Regions from separate parts of the Shewanella sp. FeAMO genome, predicted to be linked through region 2. Evidence: predicted binding sites of a transcription regulator. Region 2 holds the regulator's gene; the other holds the start of a gene.
What was found. Region 2 encodes ArgR, which controls arginine synthesis, uptake and breakdown. Its sites were predicted from a motif close to ANTGAATANNTATTCANT; they were not measured.

Region 1 (9,389 bases), 2.3 Mb from region 2:
GTCGGCTGCAGTCGGCCACTTCACTCTGGTACTGTTCGAAATCCTGCTGATCGACATCCTCGGCGTAAAAGCGCTTGTTGAAGGCTTTAACATTCTCCGCCAGATGCGAAGCCGCGGTGACACAGATGCCTATGGGAGTGTTGACTTCATGGGTGATGCTGGCAACCAGACCACCAAGTGTGGCCATTTTCTCCTTATCCAGCAGTTCAGACTGCGCCAGTCGTAACTCTTCCAGGGTGTGGTTCAGTTCATCATTGCTCTGTTGCAGCGCTTCAGTGCGCTGTTTAACCCTCTGCTCCAACTCCTGATTGAAGCGACGCAGTGCCGATTCGGTTTCTTTCAGTTTCTGAATATCCTTGATGGTTCCTGTAATCCTTAAAGGGCGCCCCTCTTGATCCCTGGTCATGACCCGGCCACGGTTGAGTACCCAAAGCCAGCTGTCGTCCTGGGTCTTGCCGCGATAGCTGAGTTCAAATTCTTGCCGGCCTTTATGAAGGCAGGCATCAATCTCGGGCCAGATGAGCGGCAAGTCTTCGGGATGGACACAGCGCTCCAGCGTATCTTTCAGGTGGGTTTCGGGCTCGGGATACCAGAGAAATGCGTTATTGCGATTGGCCTCCTGTGCCTGCAAATCCCAATCCCAAAACTCATCGCCACTGCCGATAAGTGCCAGTTGCAGCTTTTGCTCGCTGCTCGCCACCTGTTGCAGCAGTTTTCGTTGCTCAATAAACTTCTGCCACCTGTTATAGGCAAAGCCAAATATCAGGCTCAGCAACAATAAGCTGTAAATAGTATAAGCCCAGGGGCTTTGCCAGGGCCTGGGGGTTATGCTCAGCAGCAGGCTCTGCGCCGGGCTGGTATTGCCGTCAATATCCACAGCTCTGACCATAAAGCGATAGTCACCGGGTTTGAGCGCCGGGAAGAAGGCGGTTCTGGCCCCCCGGGTATTGAGCCACTCCTGCTGCATGCCTTCGAGTTTGTATTGATACTCAAGATGCCTGGCGTGATGCAGGTTCGGGCTGTGGAATTTGAGACTCAGCGGCAAGGCATCAACCCCCAGAACCAGTTTCTGTCGGCTCCAGGGTTTTGGTGCGTGCTCTTGTGTTTGCCCCAGGGCCTGCAGTTCATCTATGATCGGCTGCGCCGGAGGTTTCCTCGCTGGTAAAGCGGGGGGCTGGATATGGTTGAGACCTTTTACACCGCCGAGAAACAAGCTACCGTCCCGATCGAGAAACCCGGCGCCAAAGTTGAACTCGTTGGCTTGCAAGCCATCTTCATAAGCAAAATTCCGGCTTGTGCCTGTTGCGGGATCCAGCCATGACAGGCCGCTGGCGCTGCCAATCCAGAGTTTGTTGTCGGCATCATGTTGCATCAGGTAGGCGACATCGCCTATCAGGCCGTGTTGGCGATCAAACATTTGATACTGCCCGCTATCCGGGGTGAATGAGAATACGCCGTCACTGGATGCTATCCATAACTGTCCATCCGGATGTTGGTAGATGGAAAACAGATGCTTGCTGGGTAGAGGGACTTCAGTATCCGTGGACCAATGAGATACACTGCCATCCGGCTTGAGCCTGAATAGGCCTTCACCGTAACTGGTGATCCAGATATTGCCGCCGTTATCCTCCAGTATCGAAGTGGTTTCTGTTTTGGGCAGCGGCGTGGCATCCGGCGCGGCAAAGCCTTTTTCGATACCAAGATAACGGCTGACTCCGGCTTCTTTGGTTGCTATCCAGGCAATGCCACTTTGATCAAAGGTTAAACTGTAGAGGGTGTTGGCCGGTAGTGAGCCCGGTTCATTGGCCTGATGGCGATAGTGCAGATAGCTGTCGCGCTCGGCATTGAAGATCAGTAAGCCTTCGCCCCGAGTGCCAATCCACAGCCGGCCCTGACTGTCTTCTTTGATAAAACCGATAAAGGCCTTATCCAGCAGTTGGCTTGCTAGCGGCGAGGGTTTGAAGCCTTGAATTTTGCCTGAGTCAGACTCCAGTGCCTGATAAAGGCCGCTGGCGGTGCCGACCCAGAGTTGCCCCAGATGATCGCGAAAAATCGCTCTGACATCGCCATTACCCAGGTTGTGGTTCTCGAAACTGTTGGGGAGCAGTTTTCCCATGGCTTCCTGATTGAGATCCAGCTTACCGAGACCGGCTCCCTTGGTCGCTATCCAAAGTTGGTTGCTGTCATCCAGATGCAGCGTCTGGATGGTCTTGCCATCGCTGTTTTGTTGCCAAAGAAGCTCCCGGGTTTGAGGTGTAAACCGCACTAGACCGAGTTTATCCACCGCCAACCAGAGACGTTGCTGTGGATCCAAAACCATATGCCGAATGCCGGCATCGCCAAGTTGGTTGATGGAGTAAGGCACGGCCTCGGTTCCCAAAGACCAGTGCCAGAGCGTTCCTTTGCTTGCGAGCCATAAACTGCCGTCTTTGGCCTGTATCAGAGACTCTACCTGAGCAGACTGCGGCAATATTGTCATCTGTTGCCAGGACTTGCTGTCATCCAGCTGCCAGAGCGAGTCTCCTGCAAGATACAAGTCGCCGGAAGGCGTTGCATAAAACCTCAGTTGTGAAACGGTATTTGTCTGAAGCTGCTGGCTATCCAGGCGTTGGCGGCGTTTTGGGTCGTAGCGCCAAACCTTGGCATCATCCATCAGCAGCCAGAGCATGCCTTGCTTGTCTTCTGCCAGCTCGCGGATCCCGGTCAGCGGCAGATCGGCTTCGGCACCCAATATTTCAAAGCGGCCACTGTCCGGATGATAAAGATTCAGGCCATCGCTCAAGGTCAGCAGCCACAACTCCTTCTGGCTTGAAAACAACAGCCTTTCAATGTGATTGCCACTAGGGCCGTGGGGAGCGTCCTGCTTACTGTAGATTCTGAAATGTTCGCCATCGAAGCGGTTGAGTCCGGCTTGTGTGGCTATCCACAGGTGACCACGATCGTCTGTGGCGAGGTCATTGACAGTGTTCATCGACAAGCCGTCTTCGGCCTGAAATTGCTCAAGGACGGGGCGATAGCCCAATGACGGCGTCAGGCTATCGAGGCACCAAAGTGCCGTAAAAAGGAGCAGCAACGCAAAGATTTTCACCGAAAAGCCTCAAAAACGAACTTTTTTCAGTGTAGATGCTGGTGGCCGAAATGCGAATTTTGTGAGCACATTCTAGTGCTTAGAAATAAAAAACGGCCGCATGTAGCGGCCGTTGTGGGGAAGTCCGGCTAAATTGCCCTTAGAACAGTAGATGTGCCATCCCGGCAATCACAGGCAGAGTAACCAGGGTTCGCAGCAGGAAGATGGCAAACAACTCCCAAATTTTCACCGGTATCTTGCTGCCGATAAGCAAGGCACCTACTTCACTCATGTAGATCAATTGGGTGACAGACAGCGCCGCAATCACAAAGCGTGTCATGTCGGATTCTATGCTGGTGGCCAGAATCGAGGGGATAAACATATCAGCAAACCCGACGACTATAGTCTTGGAGGCTTGGGTAGCTTCGGGGATCTGCATCAGTTCCAACAATGGAATAAAAGGCTTACCAAGATAGTTAAATACCGGGGTGTATTCGGCGATGACCAGAGCTATGGTCCCCAATGCCATTACGACAGGGAGCACACCGAAGATCATATCGATGACATTTTTCACCCCTTCGGAGAGCACCTTGAATACGCCACCTGTGTGGGACGCCTTGGTGAGCGCCAGATCCAGTCCCCAGGACAGAGAGTTATGACCTTTTGGCAGCGACTCATCATCTTTTTGTCTGGGGCTGCCATCAACATAAACATCCTTCTTGCGCGACAGCGGCGGCAACTTGGGCACTATTATGGCGGCAACAATACCGGCCAGACAGACTGTCAGGTAGAAGGGTACAAACATTGCCTGCAGTTTCACTTGGGTGAGTACCACAAGGGTAAAAGTGATGGAGACTGCCGAGAAGGTGGTGCCGATAACCGCCGCCTCACGCTGGGTATAGAAGCGGTTCTCATACTGTTTACTGGTCAGCAAAATACCAACGCTACCATCCCCGAGCCAGGAGGCCATACAGTCGATGGCGCTGCGTCCCGGCAGGTTGAACACCGGCCGCATCAACTTGGTCAGTAAGGTTCCGAAGAGTTCCAGCAGGCCAAAGTTGAGCAACAAAGGCAGGAACATACCGGCAAAAAAGAATACACAGAACAGCAGTGGCAACAGGCCATTCATCACCAAGGCGCCGGTGGAATCGGCTATGAGCATCTCAGGGCCAACCTGGAAGAAGGTCAGACAGATAAATATGGCGCCCAAAACCCTGACCAAGAGCCAGGCAGGGCTGATATTCAACAGGGAATTGAGAAACTTGCTGCGGCGGATAAAACCGGGGCGCAGGAGTTTCACCAATACACTGGCCGTGGCGGTAAATACCACTATGGCGCAAATTATGCTGGTCAAATAATCATTGAGCAAATTCTTGAGTTCACCGGCCAACACCGCCACAGGAATGGTCAGTTCGTTGTTATAGCTGATAGGCGTCATAAAGAGTAAGACGCCGAGCAGAGATGGCACCAGGAAGGTGAGTATGGTTGTTATGTTGCGGGGTTGTTTTTCGTCTGCCACGGTTATTACACCCTGAATCTACACTAATTGGATGAGTAACAAAGCTACTCGCCAGGGGCAATATTGGCTCTGAATGCATTTTCATTCAACCGGCCCCCGAATTTAAGGGGGCAAGATTACCCCCTTAGCGCGGCTATGTAAATTCATTCGCTGTCAGTTCTGTCTCTTTGATCACAACAGCATAGTTATTTCCTGTCCTTGCTTAATTATTATTTAAGCAGTTCCTTATGAAAAGTCCTTCAAAAAGAAATGGTTAAATATTTGTTATTCAGGCTGAACCTGGGCTTTGTCTCAGCCGAAAGTCTGTCTCAGGTTCAGCGACCTGTCGGCACTGGCCTTTAACTGCAATACGGCTTGCTCAACCTGACACAGGGCGCTGACATTGTCATTGGTGGCGCCGTGAATCGTCTGTATGCCGCCTGCTATCTCTTGCACTACTTGCCCTTGCTGGGTTGCCGCCACGGCGTTTTGTCTGGCGAGATCGTGTATTTCAGCCATCCCCTGATTAACTGTGTTGATGGACTCCACAGCCGACAATGCTTCGGTGGCGCACTCCTGTGCCTGTTGTCTACTGGCTTCCATCTCATTGGCCCACTGGGTCAGCATGCTGAACATGGCCTCTATGCTGGCAGATATACTCTTGGTGGACTGCTGGGTGCGGCCGGATAAGGCTCTGACCTCATCGGCGACCACCGCAAAGCCGCGTCCCTGTTCGCCGGCTCTGGCTGCTTCTATGGCTGCATTGAGAGCCAGCAGGTTGGTTTGGTCGGCAATGGCGTCGATTTCCGACATGGCGTTGGCAACTTGCTGTGCTTCATCGTTCAGGCGTTTGGCATTGGAAGCCGCCCTGGCAACATCATCGGCCAGGTGGAGAATATGTTCACTGTTCTGATGCATCACATCCCGGCTTTGACGACAGAGGCCATAAGCCTCATCTATACGGCCTGAGGTTGCCTGGGTGTTGTCAGCCACATCACTGATAGTGGCATGCAGCTCTTCGATGGCACTGGCTATCTGCTGCATCTGTTGTTGTTCCAGATCCATGCCGACTCTGGCCTGCTCTGTGGCCACCACCAACTGAGCGGCAATATCATTGGTTTTAAGCGCTTGATCCTGAGTCCGGCCCAAAACGCCCTGAAGCATGGCGGTCTTACGCTGCAACTGAAATTCGAGCACGGATGACGTATCGTGCCCGGCATAGATGAAGCGACTGACAGAATCGTACTCTTGCTTGAGTGCCATCAATCGTGCCGGAATACGAAAGGCTTCGTCATAGAAGATAGCCAGATTGAGCGCCATCAACATGGCTCCGGCCAACACCACGCCCCAGCCCCAGATATAGCCGCTAAGCAGTAAGCCAGAGCCGGCCACCAGTGCCGAAAGCAAGCGTTTTTGCGTCAGCGTCAGCGGATCTTTGACTCTTTTGCCCTGATTCAGGCGACTGTATACCTTGATGGCCCGTTTGATGGTGCCTTGACTGGGTTTAACCCTGACAGATTGATAACCAATGATTTTTCCCTGTTCAAAGATGGGGGACACGAAAGCATCGACCCAGTAAAAACCACCGTCCTTACAACGGTTTTTGACCAATCCCCGCCAGGAACTGCCGGCCTTGAGGCATTGCCACATTTCGGCAAAGGCCGCCTTGGGCATGTCGGGATGGCGAACCATGTTGTGGCTGTGGCCCAACAGCTCGGCTTCAGAAAAACCCGATATCTCAGCAAAGGCCGGGTTGACGTAAGTGATAACGCCGCGAAGATCTGTGGTGGAAATGAGTTCGTCGGTGGATTGCAGACAGACTTCCCTGTCTGTGGTAGTGGAATTCCTTCTGGACATCTTTAATTCCGGCTCAGAGTTAGTGGCCCGATATTGATTCAGGCCTTATTATCGTTTTAAGTGTGATAAGCATAACATTTTTGTGGTTATTTGAGTGAGCGCTTTTTGCAACTTTTTTAGAGGTAAAGCGTTTGCAGGTTATTGATATGTATACTAATTGAAAACTTCGATGGCCAGTGTTTTAGTCGGGATAAAACTCTGCAAACAAGCAATCCAACGGCTGGACACAGTGAAATCTGCTAGCGCCGTATTTTTGCTCTTGGGCGGAACTGCAGTTTTCAGACCCGGCATGATCTTGCTAACCAAGGTTACTGTCATCTCCTGCGGGAGGGTATGCCAAAACAGCAAAGGATGGCCGAGGCATCAAAGTGCAATAATTCGACCGGAAGCGAATTTTGTTGTTTAAACTCGGGTAAATAAGCGATCGGTAACGCAAAAAGACCTTGCCCGGGCTTTAAAAAAAATCTGGAGCATGTAAGTTAGACAACAGAAAATGAATCCGGGGCATACACTGGCATGTTAAGAAGACAGAGACTGGCAAGAATGGCGTTGAGCTTTGGTTTGCTGGGACTCTTTGGACTGCTGCTTGGCCTGGGATTGGTTGTCTGGGGCTATCAGAGCGGCGATGGGCGGGAGTTCAGCCTGCTCAATCACAGCCTGAGTGAGCTGGGCAGTTACGGCCATTCTAAGTTGGCGGTACTGCTCAATGGTGGTTTGTTCTTCGGTAGTTTGAGCCTGGTGCTCTGTTGGTTATTCACCCTGCAGTTGTCTCGCTTATTGAGCAGCCATCTCCTGTATCTCAGTCTGACCCTGACTTGTATGGCCCTGGCCGGTGTTGGCCTGTTTCCCGTCAATGTCTATCACCTTCATATCCTGATGCTGAAGTGGTTCTTTATCTTTGGCTGTATCAGTGTCGGCTGCTACCTGGTTTATCTGCTGCAGCGCCCCTTTGGTGCCGCCACTCTGTGGACTCTGATCCCGGCGCTTATCAGCGGTGTCAGTCTGGGCGCGTTTCTGTTTCTACCGCATCTTGAACTTGGTATTACCGAGGGGGATAACCCCTTTTACCATGAGTTGGTGCTGCAATTACCTCGGCCTGACTTTTGGTGGCCGGCAGTCCTCGAATGGCTGGGGCTTGGCAGCTTTATGCTCTGGGTCCTGTGTTTGTTGCTGTGCACAAAAAAGGCCCCCGATGAACAGGAGCCTGTTGAAAGTCCTTATTAAAGGCCGGAAAAGCCCACAGCACGGGCTTGCTTAAGACCTTGACGCTAACGTCTATAGACCATGCCAGGTGCGCCGTGCCAGTATCCATTACAGGCTTCTTTGCCTGTTTCAGCATCGACTTCACTCCCTGCATTTTGCAGTAAAGACTCCGCCAAAGCGATGGAGTCATGGCCATCCGGTGACACCCTGAACCAGTCAACACTCAAACGTTTCATTTCTGGTATTTCCCGTCTGAGATCGCAGCGGGCTGCCGACTGAGTCTGTATGCCGTTGAGTCGCAATAGCGGTTGTTGCTCCTGGGTCTGGGCGACCAGGCCTTTTGGATGCTTGATGCATACCGTCTGACAGTCATCCTTTGCCAACCCTTGATGACGGGCGGTGAAGCAACGGGCCGAGTGCGCCAATGGTAAATAACCATGACCCAGTACTTCAATTTCAAAGTTTGGCGTCGGGGCGGTGACTTTTTGCAGCCACATCTTTGACAGCTCAATGGGCATCACAAAGCGCTGCATGCCCCATTGATGCAGCTTTTCCAGGCTGGCTCTGTTGTAGTTATTGATACTGGCACCACAGACAAAAGGCAGTCCCTGCTCCCGCGCCATACCAACGGCTGCCATATCATTGGCCTCAACTATGAACTCACCATTATCGAGTTGCTTTTTAAGCTCTTTAAGCTCGGATTGTGCCTCTATCAAGGCCAGAGTCGACAATACAACCTGTTTGCCGGCGGCTTTGAGCTCAAGGGCCAGGGCCAGATAATCGGCAAACTTCATCTGCCTGCGGCGGCTGCAAACGGCTTCACCCAGATAAACCAGTGGAATAGTGCTGTCTGCAACTTCACGGTAGAAGGCCTGCACTTGTGCTTTGGGCCAGCAATAGAGCAGCGGGCCAAGAGAAATATTCATAGAAAACTTCCTATTGCCAGCTGCGCTCGTAGGCACCCAGCGTGGTGGTTTGTCCCTCGGATACTTTGGCCAGCGCGGCATGCCATTCGGGTTTGGATTGGAACCGCTCCGGCGCATTCTGATAGGTGTCCAGAGCCTGGCGCCAAACCCGGGTAACCTGTTCCACATAGGCGGGGCTGCGTTGGCGACCTTCAATTTTAAGTGACACTATGCCGGCCTGGGCCAGTTCCGGCAGCAAGTCCAGGGTATTGAGGCTGGTGGGGGACTCCAGCAAAAAGCCCGGCTGGCTGTCTTCTTCGGTCAGATAACGTCCCTTGCACACAACCGGGTAGCCCATCTGCTCGTTCAACCCCGAGCTGTCAATCAAGACTTCGTTGAGGCGGGTCTGGCGACAGCCCTGATTTTCCTGCCAGCGCACATGTTTTGCCGGTGAGCAGGAGCCACCTGAATTGGGTGATTCCCCGGTCACATAGGAAGACAACTGACAGCGCCCTTCGGCCATGATACACAGACTGCCGAAGGCAAACACTTCCAGATCAACCGGGCTGGCCTTGGCAAGATCTTTGACCTGCTTGATGGATAGCACTCTGGGGAGTACGGCGCGCTCAATGTTGAATTCACGCTTATAGAGTGCCAGGGCACCGAGATTGGTGGCGCTGGCCTGTACCGAAAGATGCAGCGGCAGGTGAGGGTAGTGGCTATGGGCATAATCCAGTAGCGACAGATCGGCCATGATCAGTCCATCTATATCCGTGTTGGCGGCCAGATCGACGGCCTGATACCAACGTTTCTCTTCACCCGGTTGCGGAAAGGTATTAATAGTCAGATACAGCTTGCG
Region 2 (9,389 bases):
CAGAGTCGCGCTGCCGCCACCGGCTTTGGCTTCAACCACTTCAGTACCAGCGTTTTGAATACGCTTGGTCAGGGCAGCAACTTCTTCATCAGAGAAGCTGACACCTTCAACCTGAGACAACAGAGGCAGAATGGTCACACCGCTGTGGCCGCCAATCACATTGACTTTAACATCGGCAACGTTCAGCCCTTTGGCTTCGGCGATAAAGGTTTCAGAGCGGATGACATCGAGAGTCGTCACACCGAACAGACGGTTCTTGTCGTAAACACCGGCTTTTTTCAGTACTTCAGCAGCAATGGCCACAGTGGTGTTCACTGGGTTAGTGATGATACCGATCAGCGCCTTGGGACAAGTCGCGGCCACTTTTTCAATCAGGTTACGGACGATACCGGCATTGATATTGAACAGATCAGAACGATCCATGCCCGGCTTACGGGCAACACCGGCAGAAATCAGCACCACATCGGCACCTTCCAGTGCAGGCGTTGGGTCTTCACCGGCAAAACCTTTAACTTCAACTGCTGTCGGGATATGACTCAGATCCACGGCAACCCCAGGCGTTACGGGGGCGATATCATAGAGTGACAGCTGAGAGCCGGCAGGCAATTGGGTTTTCAACAGAAGGGCAAGAGCCTGGCCGATACCACCAGCAGCACCAAGTACAGCAACTTTCATAGTTATCTCCGTCAATTCTCGGAATTATGTGTGACATAGATCTAATTCTGTGATGGCGCAACATTAAAGGATCGTCACAAAAATAGCAATTATCCCTTAGTCATATGACTCTGTTTCATCAAAAGCTGAATTAACTTCAGCATTTTCTACTGCCCACTGAGGCTTCTTTTACCCACCAAATGACCTACATTGCATTTTTATGCAGACATCTTGGGTATTTGTTGACACTTATCCGTTTGATATGCAGAATGACCGGGATTTTCTGAATAACGACAGAAGAAGATAATGCAAGCAAGCAAAAATCAGGATGAGCTAATCAGAACCTTCAAGGCTCTGCTTAAAGAGGAGCGCTTCGGCTCCCAGAGTGAAATAGTCAATGCACTGCAAGCCGAAGGCTTTGCCAATATCAACCAGTCCAAAGTCTCGCGCATGCTGAGCAAGTTCGGTGCCGTGCGCACTCGTAACGCCAAGCAGGAGATGGTCTACTGCTTACCGGCTGAACTAGGGGTACCTACCGCCGGCAGCCCGCTGAAGAATCTGGTATTGGATGTGGATCATAACCAAGCCATGATAGTGGTGCGTACCAGCCCGGGGGCGGCGCAGTTAATTGCCAGGCTGTTGGACTCCATCGGCAAGCCAGAAGGTATTCTGGGCACTATCGCCGGTGATGATACTATTTTCATCTGCCCTTCCAGCATCAAGACCATTGATGAAACTCTGGAAACAGTGAAGTCGCTGTTCAATTACACAGACTGAGTTGAAAATGCCATAAAAAAACGCCCTTCAATGAGGGGCGTTTTTGTTTTTATCGCGCTATTAATCATCAAACTGGATCATGAAATCCAGAGATGGGGCAAAGAAAGAGGAACCAGTTACCGCCTGAGTAAAGTGCATCAGGTGATCATGGTGTCCTTCTCCGTCACCGAAAACCATACTGTGAAGCATCTTTTCAAAATGGTTAGGTGTCTTACAGGTGGAAATAAACATCAAACCCTGCTGTTTTACAGAACCATAGGGCATGCTCTGACGCAGGATCTCCATCGACTCACCATTGTCATACTTGAGATTTACCCGCTTGATATGTGCCGTCAGCGGTTTGTCTTCCGAGGCGTACTCTATGTTGTCCTGCTTGGTGCGGCCTATGATGTCTTCCTGCTTTTTCTGCGGCAGTCTGTGCCACTTACTCAGATTATGGACATATTTCTGTACATGAATGTAGCTACCGCCGCGAAATGCATCGTCTTCATCACCTACCAGGGCTACAGCTTGACGGCCTCTGCCCTTGGGGTTTTCTGTGCCATCGACAAAACCGGTCAGATCGCGGCTGTCCATAAAGCGGAACCCGCGCTCCTCCTCTTCCAGTTCAGCCAACCCTTCCAGCATTTCGTTGACCTCATTGGCTACCAGATGAAGAATATCCAGGCGATCACAACGCAGGTGAATAAAAATATCGAACTCTATCGCCGGCGCATCCCGGTTACCCGACTCCATAGCAGGGAACGGCCTGAGTTCAGCCGGTCTGCTTCCCGGATAGAGGTGATCCCAAAAGTTGGCACCAATCGCCACAAAGGCGTTAAAGGCACTGTCGGCATACTGATCTGCCAGCTCATACAAATACTGGGCGACATTGGCCAGGCAAGGACGCAGTTGTGACTCTCCGCCTTCGTTGGCATTGAACATCAGATAAACGCTGTGCAGATTTCCCTCAGCGCAGATTCCCAGTTGTTCCCGTGGCATAACCTGTGTATCCATTTGCAATCTACCCTTTCAGATTAATTCATCTTCGGCCTTATTATCCGCAACTTGAGCATTAATTTGAATTAGCTCACGCACGTTTTTGCCGATTGCTTTCAATAACCTGATGCCTGCCCGTCTTTTCGGGACTCGGACGCTCCCCGATAAACGCCGCTTTCAACATTGACGCCTATGGCCTGATAACCACCAAAAGCTCCGAGAGAATCACTCAAAGTATGCCCCTTTTTCATCAGCTCACGGCGGGTTTCCATGGAAAAGCCCGACTCGAGACTGATATAACCGCCATCTGTCATCTGCTCGCCGGTCGGTTGGCTAGAACCTGTATGCAGTATTCTTGGAGCATCGCCCGCCTCCTGCAGGTTGAGGCCAAAATCAATCAGATTAATCATGATCTGAGCGTGCATCTGGGGTTGGGTGGCTCCCCCCATGACGCCAAAGCTGAGCCAAGGCTTGCCATCTTTGGTGACAAAGGCCGGAATTATGGTATGAAACGGTCTCTTACCCGGTGCATAGGAATTAGCACGCCCGGGAGTGAGATCAAACAGCTGGCCCCTGTCCTGTAACACAAATCCCAAATCCGGAGGCGTCATGCCTGAGCCCATGCCACGATAATTGCTCTGGATGAGAGACACCATATTGCCTTCTTTATCGGCGGTAGTGAGATAGATGGTATCACCGTGTAAAAGATTGGGATTACCCGCCTCAACACTGGCGGCGGCTTTGTCAGCATCGATAAGCTTGGCTCTGGCGTAGTTGTATTCTTTGGAGATAAGTGAGGCTACCGGCACTTTGGCAAAGTCCATGTCGGCGTAGAACTTGGCTCGGTCGGCAAACGCCAGCTTTTTTGCTTCCACGAAATGATGCACATATTCGGCGCTGTCCAGCCCCATGGCCTTGAGATTAAATGGCTCCAGGGTTTTAAGGATCTGCAGTGCAGCTATTCCCTGGCCGTTGGGTGGCAGCTCCCAGATATCATAGCCCCGATAATTAACCGATACAGGCTCGACCCACTCACTCTTGTGAGAAGCGAGATCTTCATAGGAAAGATAACCGCCCTGTTGTTGCATATAAGCGGCAATACTGCGGGCTATCTCTCCTTTGTAAAAGACATCCCGGCCCCCCTTGGCAATTTTTTCATAGCTGTTTGCCAAAGCCGGGTTTCGAAACAATTCACCGACGGCCGGCATGCGGCCGCCTGGCATATAGGTTTCTTTAAACCCCGGGTATTTGGCCAGCTTGTCACCGCTGCGAGCCAGATAGAAGGCGATGAGCTCGGAAACCGGAAATCCTTCACGGGCATAATGAATAGCCGGCGCCAGGTTATCCTTCATGGGCAATTTGCCGAACTTGTCATGCAGTTCATACCAGCCATCCACGGCACCGGGCACGGATACGGGCAAAGGCCCATAAGGCGGCAGATGCTCAAGCCCTTTGGCCTTGAGCATCTCCAGCGTCAAAGAAGCCGGACTGCGGCCAGACGCATTGAGCCCATAGAGCCGCTGCTCTTTGGCGCTCCAGACAATGGCAAAAAGATCGCCGCCTATGCCTGAACCCGTAGGCTCAACCAACCCCAGCATGGCATTGGCAGCAATCGCGGCATCTACGGCACTGCCTCCTTGCTTAAGAATATCGACCGCCACCTGAGTCGCCAGTGGTTGGCTGGTTGCCGCCATGCCATTGACCGCATAGACTTCAGAGCGGCTCGCAAAGGCCGCACCCGTGATTCTGTCCATCGCCATGCTTCCCGTGCTGCAGAAAACAGCCAAACTCCCGATGACGCCGAGTAACAGCTGACGACATGAGTTGTTGCTGATATTCCGTATCCCTTGTGCGTCCTGCATTTTATTATTGCTGTAGTTATGCATCTCGCCTCCGCTCTCATCCCGGAGCGGCGCATGGGCGAGTCCGGGGTTCAGTGAATACCTGTGATGAGTTCAATCAAACCGATTGCTTGCTATAACACAGAGACAAACAAATTATCACCCACAGCAAACTTATGAAACAATTGTTGTTAACAGCCATTACCGAACAACACCAACGGATGTTCCAGTGCCGACAGCCTGACTCTCTGCCCTGGAGAAAACTGTACCTGATGACTACGAACCTCGAGTATGACGCCCTCTTGCTGCACATCATAATGGCAAACATTGCCCAGAAAACGCCGCTCGGTAACCACGGCCAGGCCCTGTTCGTCGGGTCGTAACTCCAACTGCTGTGGCCGCAGCAACAACTCGCCCTGCCAGTTCAGTGGCAAACCATGGGGCAAAGAGCTTTTAAGTCGACCGATTTGAGTATCGACACAGTGTTCGCAGCTGACCAGGGCCTTAAGATAATTACCCCTGCCGAGAAAGTCCGCCACATAGCGATTGACCGGGTTGGCATAGAGAGTTTCAGCACTGCCTTGCTGCACTATTTTTCCATCTTCAAACAGCGCCAGGGTATCGGCAAAAACAAAGGCTTCATCCTTACTGTGGGTCACAAATACGGCGCTGACGTTACGGCTCTTGAGGATCGCACGAATCTCCAGCATCAGCTCGCCGCGTACCTGGGCATCTATGTTGGAGAAGGGTTCATCCAACAACAGCAGTTCAGGCTCATAGGCAAGCGCCCTGGCAATCGACACCCTTTGCTGTTGACCGCCGGACAACTCGTGGGGATAACGTTCAGCAAGCCCCGGGAGCTTGACCAGATCCAACATCTCCTCAAGTCTGCTCAGACGCTGCGCCTTATTCAATCCCTTGACACCAAAGAGGATATTCTGCGCGACCGTCAAGTGGGGAAACAGGGCATAGTCCTGAAAGATCATCCCCACGCCACGCTCCTCTCCCGGAACCTGCAGCTTATCCGTGGTTACTGCACTGCCGCTGATATGAATTTCACCGGCGGAGACCGGCTGCAGTCCGGCAATGGCTCTGAGCAAGGTCGTTTTGCCACAACCACTGGGTCCGAGCAGGGCGGCAATTTCACCGGCTTGCAAGGTAATGCTCAGCCCTTTGAGCACCTGTTGGGCGCCATAATGGCTGTGGAGTTGCTTGACACTCAGGGTCGACATCAGTTGTTTTGCTCCAGCGAACGGTTGAGATAAATCAAGGGCACCAGCCCCACCAACACAATGACAATAGCCGCCAGCGCCCCCTGCTCCAACTGCTCATCGGAGACGTATTGGAACACTTGGGTAGCCAGGTTGTGAAACCCGACAGGGCTTAGCAGCAAGGCAGCCGGCAACTCTTTCATCGCCTCGATAAATACCAGTAGCAGAGCCGCAAAAATACCGCTGCGCAGCAATGGCAGATGGATTAATGCCAGTACTTTACCCGGTGTCTTGCCCAGGCTGATGGCCGCCATGTCGAGAGAAGGCGACAGCCGTTTGTAACTGCTCTCTATGCTGCCGATGGCGATGGCGGCAAAGCGAATACAAAACGCCAGCACCAGGGCGGCGATACTGCCGGTGAACAAGAGCCCCGGGCCTTGGCGCTCGAACAGGGCATAGAGATCATCGATTCTGAAATCGAGCCAGGTCAGCGGAATAAGCACGGCAATCGCCAGCACAGTGCCCGGCAGAGCGTAGCCGGTACTGACCAGACGGGATGGCAGTATGTCCCACTTTCGCGGACTCAGGCGGCGAATGAACATCAAGAGGATAGCCAAGAGCAAACACAATACACTGCTGATGGCGGCGACCGTTAGGCTGTTGAGACTGTACTGCCAAAAGTCACTGTTCCAGCTCTGCTGCCAGTAATCCAAGGCGTAACTGCCGAGAATGACAAATGGCAAAACAAACGCCAGCAGCAGCAACAGCGAGCAGTAGCCGAGCGCCAACCACTCACGCCAACCTTTGAGCCGGTAAGGCTCTGGCGCCTCCAGCAACAGCTGCTTTTGAAACAATTGCTGTTTGCGCCTCGCCATACGCTCCAGCGCAAACAGAGTAAAGACACCAAGCAACATCAATAGCGAAATTTTAGCCGCGGCCGCCAAGTCACCATAGGCTCGCCAGGTGTCGTAAACAGCCGTGGTCAGGGTGGATACCGCAAAATAATTGACCGTCGCCAAGTCAGCCATGGTTTCCATGGCCACCAGGGCGACACCGGCCGCCAGCGCCGGGCGCGCCATTGGCAGCGACAAACGCCAGAAACTCTGCCATGGCGAGCAGCCCATCACCTTGGCTGCATGCTGCAAACTTAAGGATTGCTCCAGAAACGCAGTGCGCCCCAAGAGGTAAACGTAGGGGAAGAGTACCAGCGACAACATCACTGTGGCGCCGCCCAGAGTTCGAATATCGGGAAACCAGTAGTCGGTTACCGATTGCCAACCAAAACTTGCGCGTAAAAACCGCTGCACAGGCCCGGCATAATCCAGTAAATCGGTATACACATAAGCGACGATATAGGCCGGCATGGCCAGCGGCAACAACAGAGCCCACTGGAACAGGCGCCGGCCCCGAAACTCACAGCGCGCCACCAGCCAGGCAGCCGGCACCGCCAAAAGCAGACTGCCGACACTCACCCCCAACATCAGCCAGAAGGTATTGGCTATGTATGACGGCAACACAGTGGCAAACATCTGCCCAAAGCGGGTTTCACCCGGTTCGAACGCCTGCATGACCAGCGCCAGCAAAGGCGCCACCATAAGGCCACAGACGGTAAACCCCGCCCACGACCAGCCCTTGGAGAAGGTCAGGATCACCGCTATTCCCCTACAACCTTTGCAAAAACGCCTTCAAGCTCAGAGATCAAACTTAACCTCATCGAGCAGTCTCAGCGCCGCCTGATGGTGCTCTGCCAATTTGTAGACAGGCAAGTCATCGGCTTTGAAGTCACCCCAGGATGCCACCAGTTCTGAGACAGGCACATCGACCTTGACCGGATATTCCATATTGACCTCGGCATAACTCTGTTGGGCGGCATCCGAAGACAGATACTCCATCAACTTGAGGGCATCGGCCGAGTTAGGTGCATGCTTGGCCAGCGCCATACCCGAGACATTGATATGGGCACCGCGATTTTCCTGGTTCGGGAAGTTGATCACCGCCGCTTCGGCCCATGGCCGCTGTTTGGGGTCTTGCAGCATCTTGCCATAGTAATAGCTGTTACCGATGGCGATATCACACAAGCCTTCTTTTACCGCCTGCACCTGCGCCCTATCGTTACCCTGAGGCTTACGGGCCAAGTTACTCTTCAGCCCCTGAAGCCAACTCTTGGCATCGGCTTCACCGTGGTGGGCTATCATGGAGGCCACCAGCGCTATGTTGTAGGGATGCTTGCCACTACGCATACAAACCTTGCCCTTGTAGCGGGCATCGGCCAGGTCTTCATAGTTGATCGCCAGCGGCCCGAGGCGCTCCTTGCTGGAATAGAGATTACGCACTCTCATGGTTAGGGCGTACCAGTTTCCTTCTGGATCCCGGTATTGGGCCGGAATATTCTGCTTGAGCGTGTCGCTTTCCACCTGTTTGACCAACTGCTTGTCCACCAATTCCTGCAAACGGGAAAAGTCAGACGTCAGCACCAGATCCGCCGGTGACAAACGTCCTTCACGGGCCAATCTATCGGCGATGCCATCTTTGGCAAACACAAAATTAACCTTCACCCCGGTAGCCTGACTGAAGTCATCCAGAATGGGCTTGACCAAAAACTCCTGACGATAGGAATAAACCGTCACCTCTCCGGCGGCGGCCACCGGCAGCGTCAGGCTGGATGCGGCCAACGCACTGCAAAGTATCAGACGTGTTTTGTAGCTCATATTCTTCGGCACTCCATGTTGGGATGAGTAATTTAATGAGAACTATTTCTAATCCACTTTGTTTTCAGCCTAGTGCAAAAATTCTGGCAAGGGGAATACAAATGAAATAGACAGAATGGCAGCGGCTGGGAGCAAAGCGATTGGAATCGGCCGAATTGTCGCAAACTAAACTAAACTGAACCTTAAAACCCATGCATGGCGAGGGGGAAAACGCCTTGGATATGTTGGAAATCTTGCTGGCTGTGGTGTCTTTGCTGCTGATCTTGTTTCTGTTCCGCCACAGATTAAGGCCAGAAAAGCGACGGCTGGCCAAGCCTGTTACGCCGCAGGAAAAGCAGTATCACTGTGTCTCCATAATGTTGACACCAACTGCCTGCCAGGCGATAAGAGCGCTTGAAGGCAAGCGTTTTTTGTCGAAGGAGGCGCCCAGGCTTCCCTTGCCTGAGTGCGATTGCAGCCAATGCGACTGCAAGTATCAACATCATGAAGATAGAAGGGTTCCCTTCAGCGACCGACGGCTGGATTATGGCATGAGCCATGATCTCTACGGTGCCTTCGGTGAAACCAACCGCAGGGACAACCCCAAAGGTAGGCGTTACTCCGACTTGGCCAAACCGCAAATTACCGAGAAATCATCTAGGACGAGTATCTCGGAAACTCTGCCTGAGTGACGCCGATTCCTGCCAGTGTGCCAAGGCTGGCACTACTTTACGCCAATCGAGATCCGGATGACGAAAATCAAGGTATTCGAGTAGCACCAATAGCAGCACCTGCCTGGCATCGAGTGGACCGCTTGCGATGATTCCCTGACGCTCCACCTCCATCAAGGCTCTGAGCAGGGCCTGCTCGAAACGGCCGCTCCAGAAAGGAGAACGACCCCCCTCCTCTTCACGCATCTGTTCCTGCCTTAGGCCTACGGCGCTATCCAGCGCGCCTTTAAGCAGTGAGAACTGGCACTCATAAGCCCAGTTTCTGGATGACCCAAAGAAACGATCCTGGCCGAATCTGTCGTCCAGAAAGCGGGCTATGACTTCGCTGTCGAACAGTGCGGCGCCATCTTCCAAAAGCAGACAGGGAATTTTCCCCAAGGGGTTAACTGACAGTAACTCGTCATTGTTATCGAAGGGATTGACCAGCTTTTCATCCAGCGCCAAACCCAGCTCGCGGGCAATGATCCTGACCACGCGGGCATAAGGCGAAGCTGTAGAGTAATAGAGCTG

Region 1: ACWAU4_RS15730 (YjiH family protein) is a predicted target of ArgR. The motif match lies at 4,659-4,676, and genes of this name have one in related genera.

The regions. Positions count from the first base shown of each region.
Region 1 is NZ_CM132201.1:3,495,765-3,505,153, reverse strand. It holds gene ACWAU4_RS15735 (two-component regulator propeller domain-containing protein) at 1-3,088, opposite strand, end outside; gene ACWAU4_RS15730 (YjiH family protein) at 3,228-4,505, opposite strand; gene ACWAU4_RS15725 (methyl-accepting chemotaxis protein) at 4,878-6,422, opposite strand; gene ACWAU4_RS15720 (DUF998 domain-containing protein) at 6,939-7,646, shown strand; gene ACWAU4_RS15715 (U32 family peptidase) at 7,691-8,551, opposite strand; gene ubiU (ubiquinone anaerobic biosynthesis protein UbiU) at 8,562-9,389, opposite strand, start outside.
Region 2 is NZ_CM132201.1:1,155,942-1,165,330, reverse strand. It holds gene mdh (malate dehydrogenase) at 1-675, opposite strand, end outside; gene argR (transcriptional regulator ArgR) at 961-1,431, shown strand; gene ACWAU4_RS05235 (Dyp-type peroxidase) at 1,492-2,427, opposite strand; gene ggt (gamma-glutamyltransferase) at 2,526-4,169, opposite strand; gene ACWAU4_RS05225 (ABC transporter ATP-binding protein) at 4,442-5,485, opposite strand; gene ACWAU4_RS05220 (ABC transporter permease) at 5,482-7,113, opposite strand; gene ACWAU4_RS05215 (Fe(3+) ABC transporter substrate-binding protein) at 7,153-8,169, opposite strand; gene ACWAU4_RS05210 (hypothetical protein) at 8,385-8,840, shown strand; gene ACWAU4_RS05205 (glutathione S-transferase N-terminal domain-containing protein) at 8,802-9,389, opposite strand, start outside.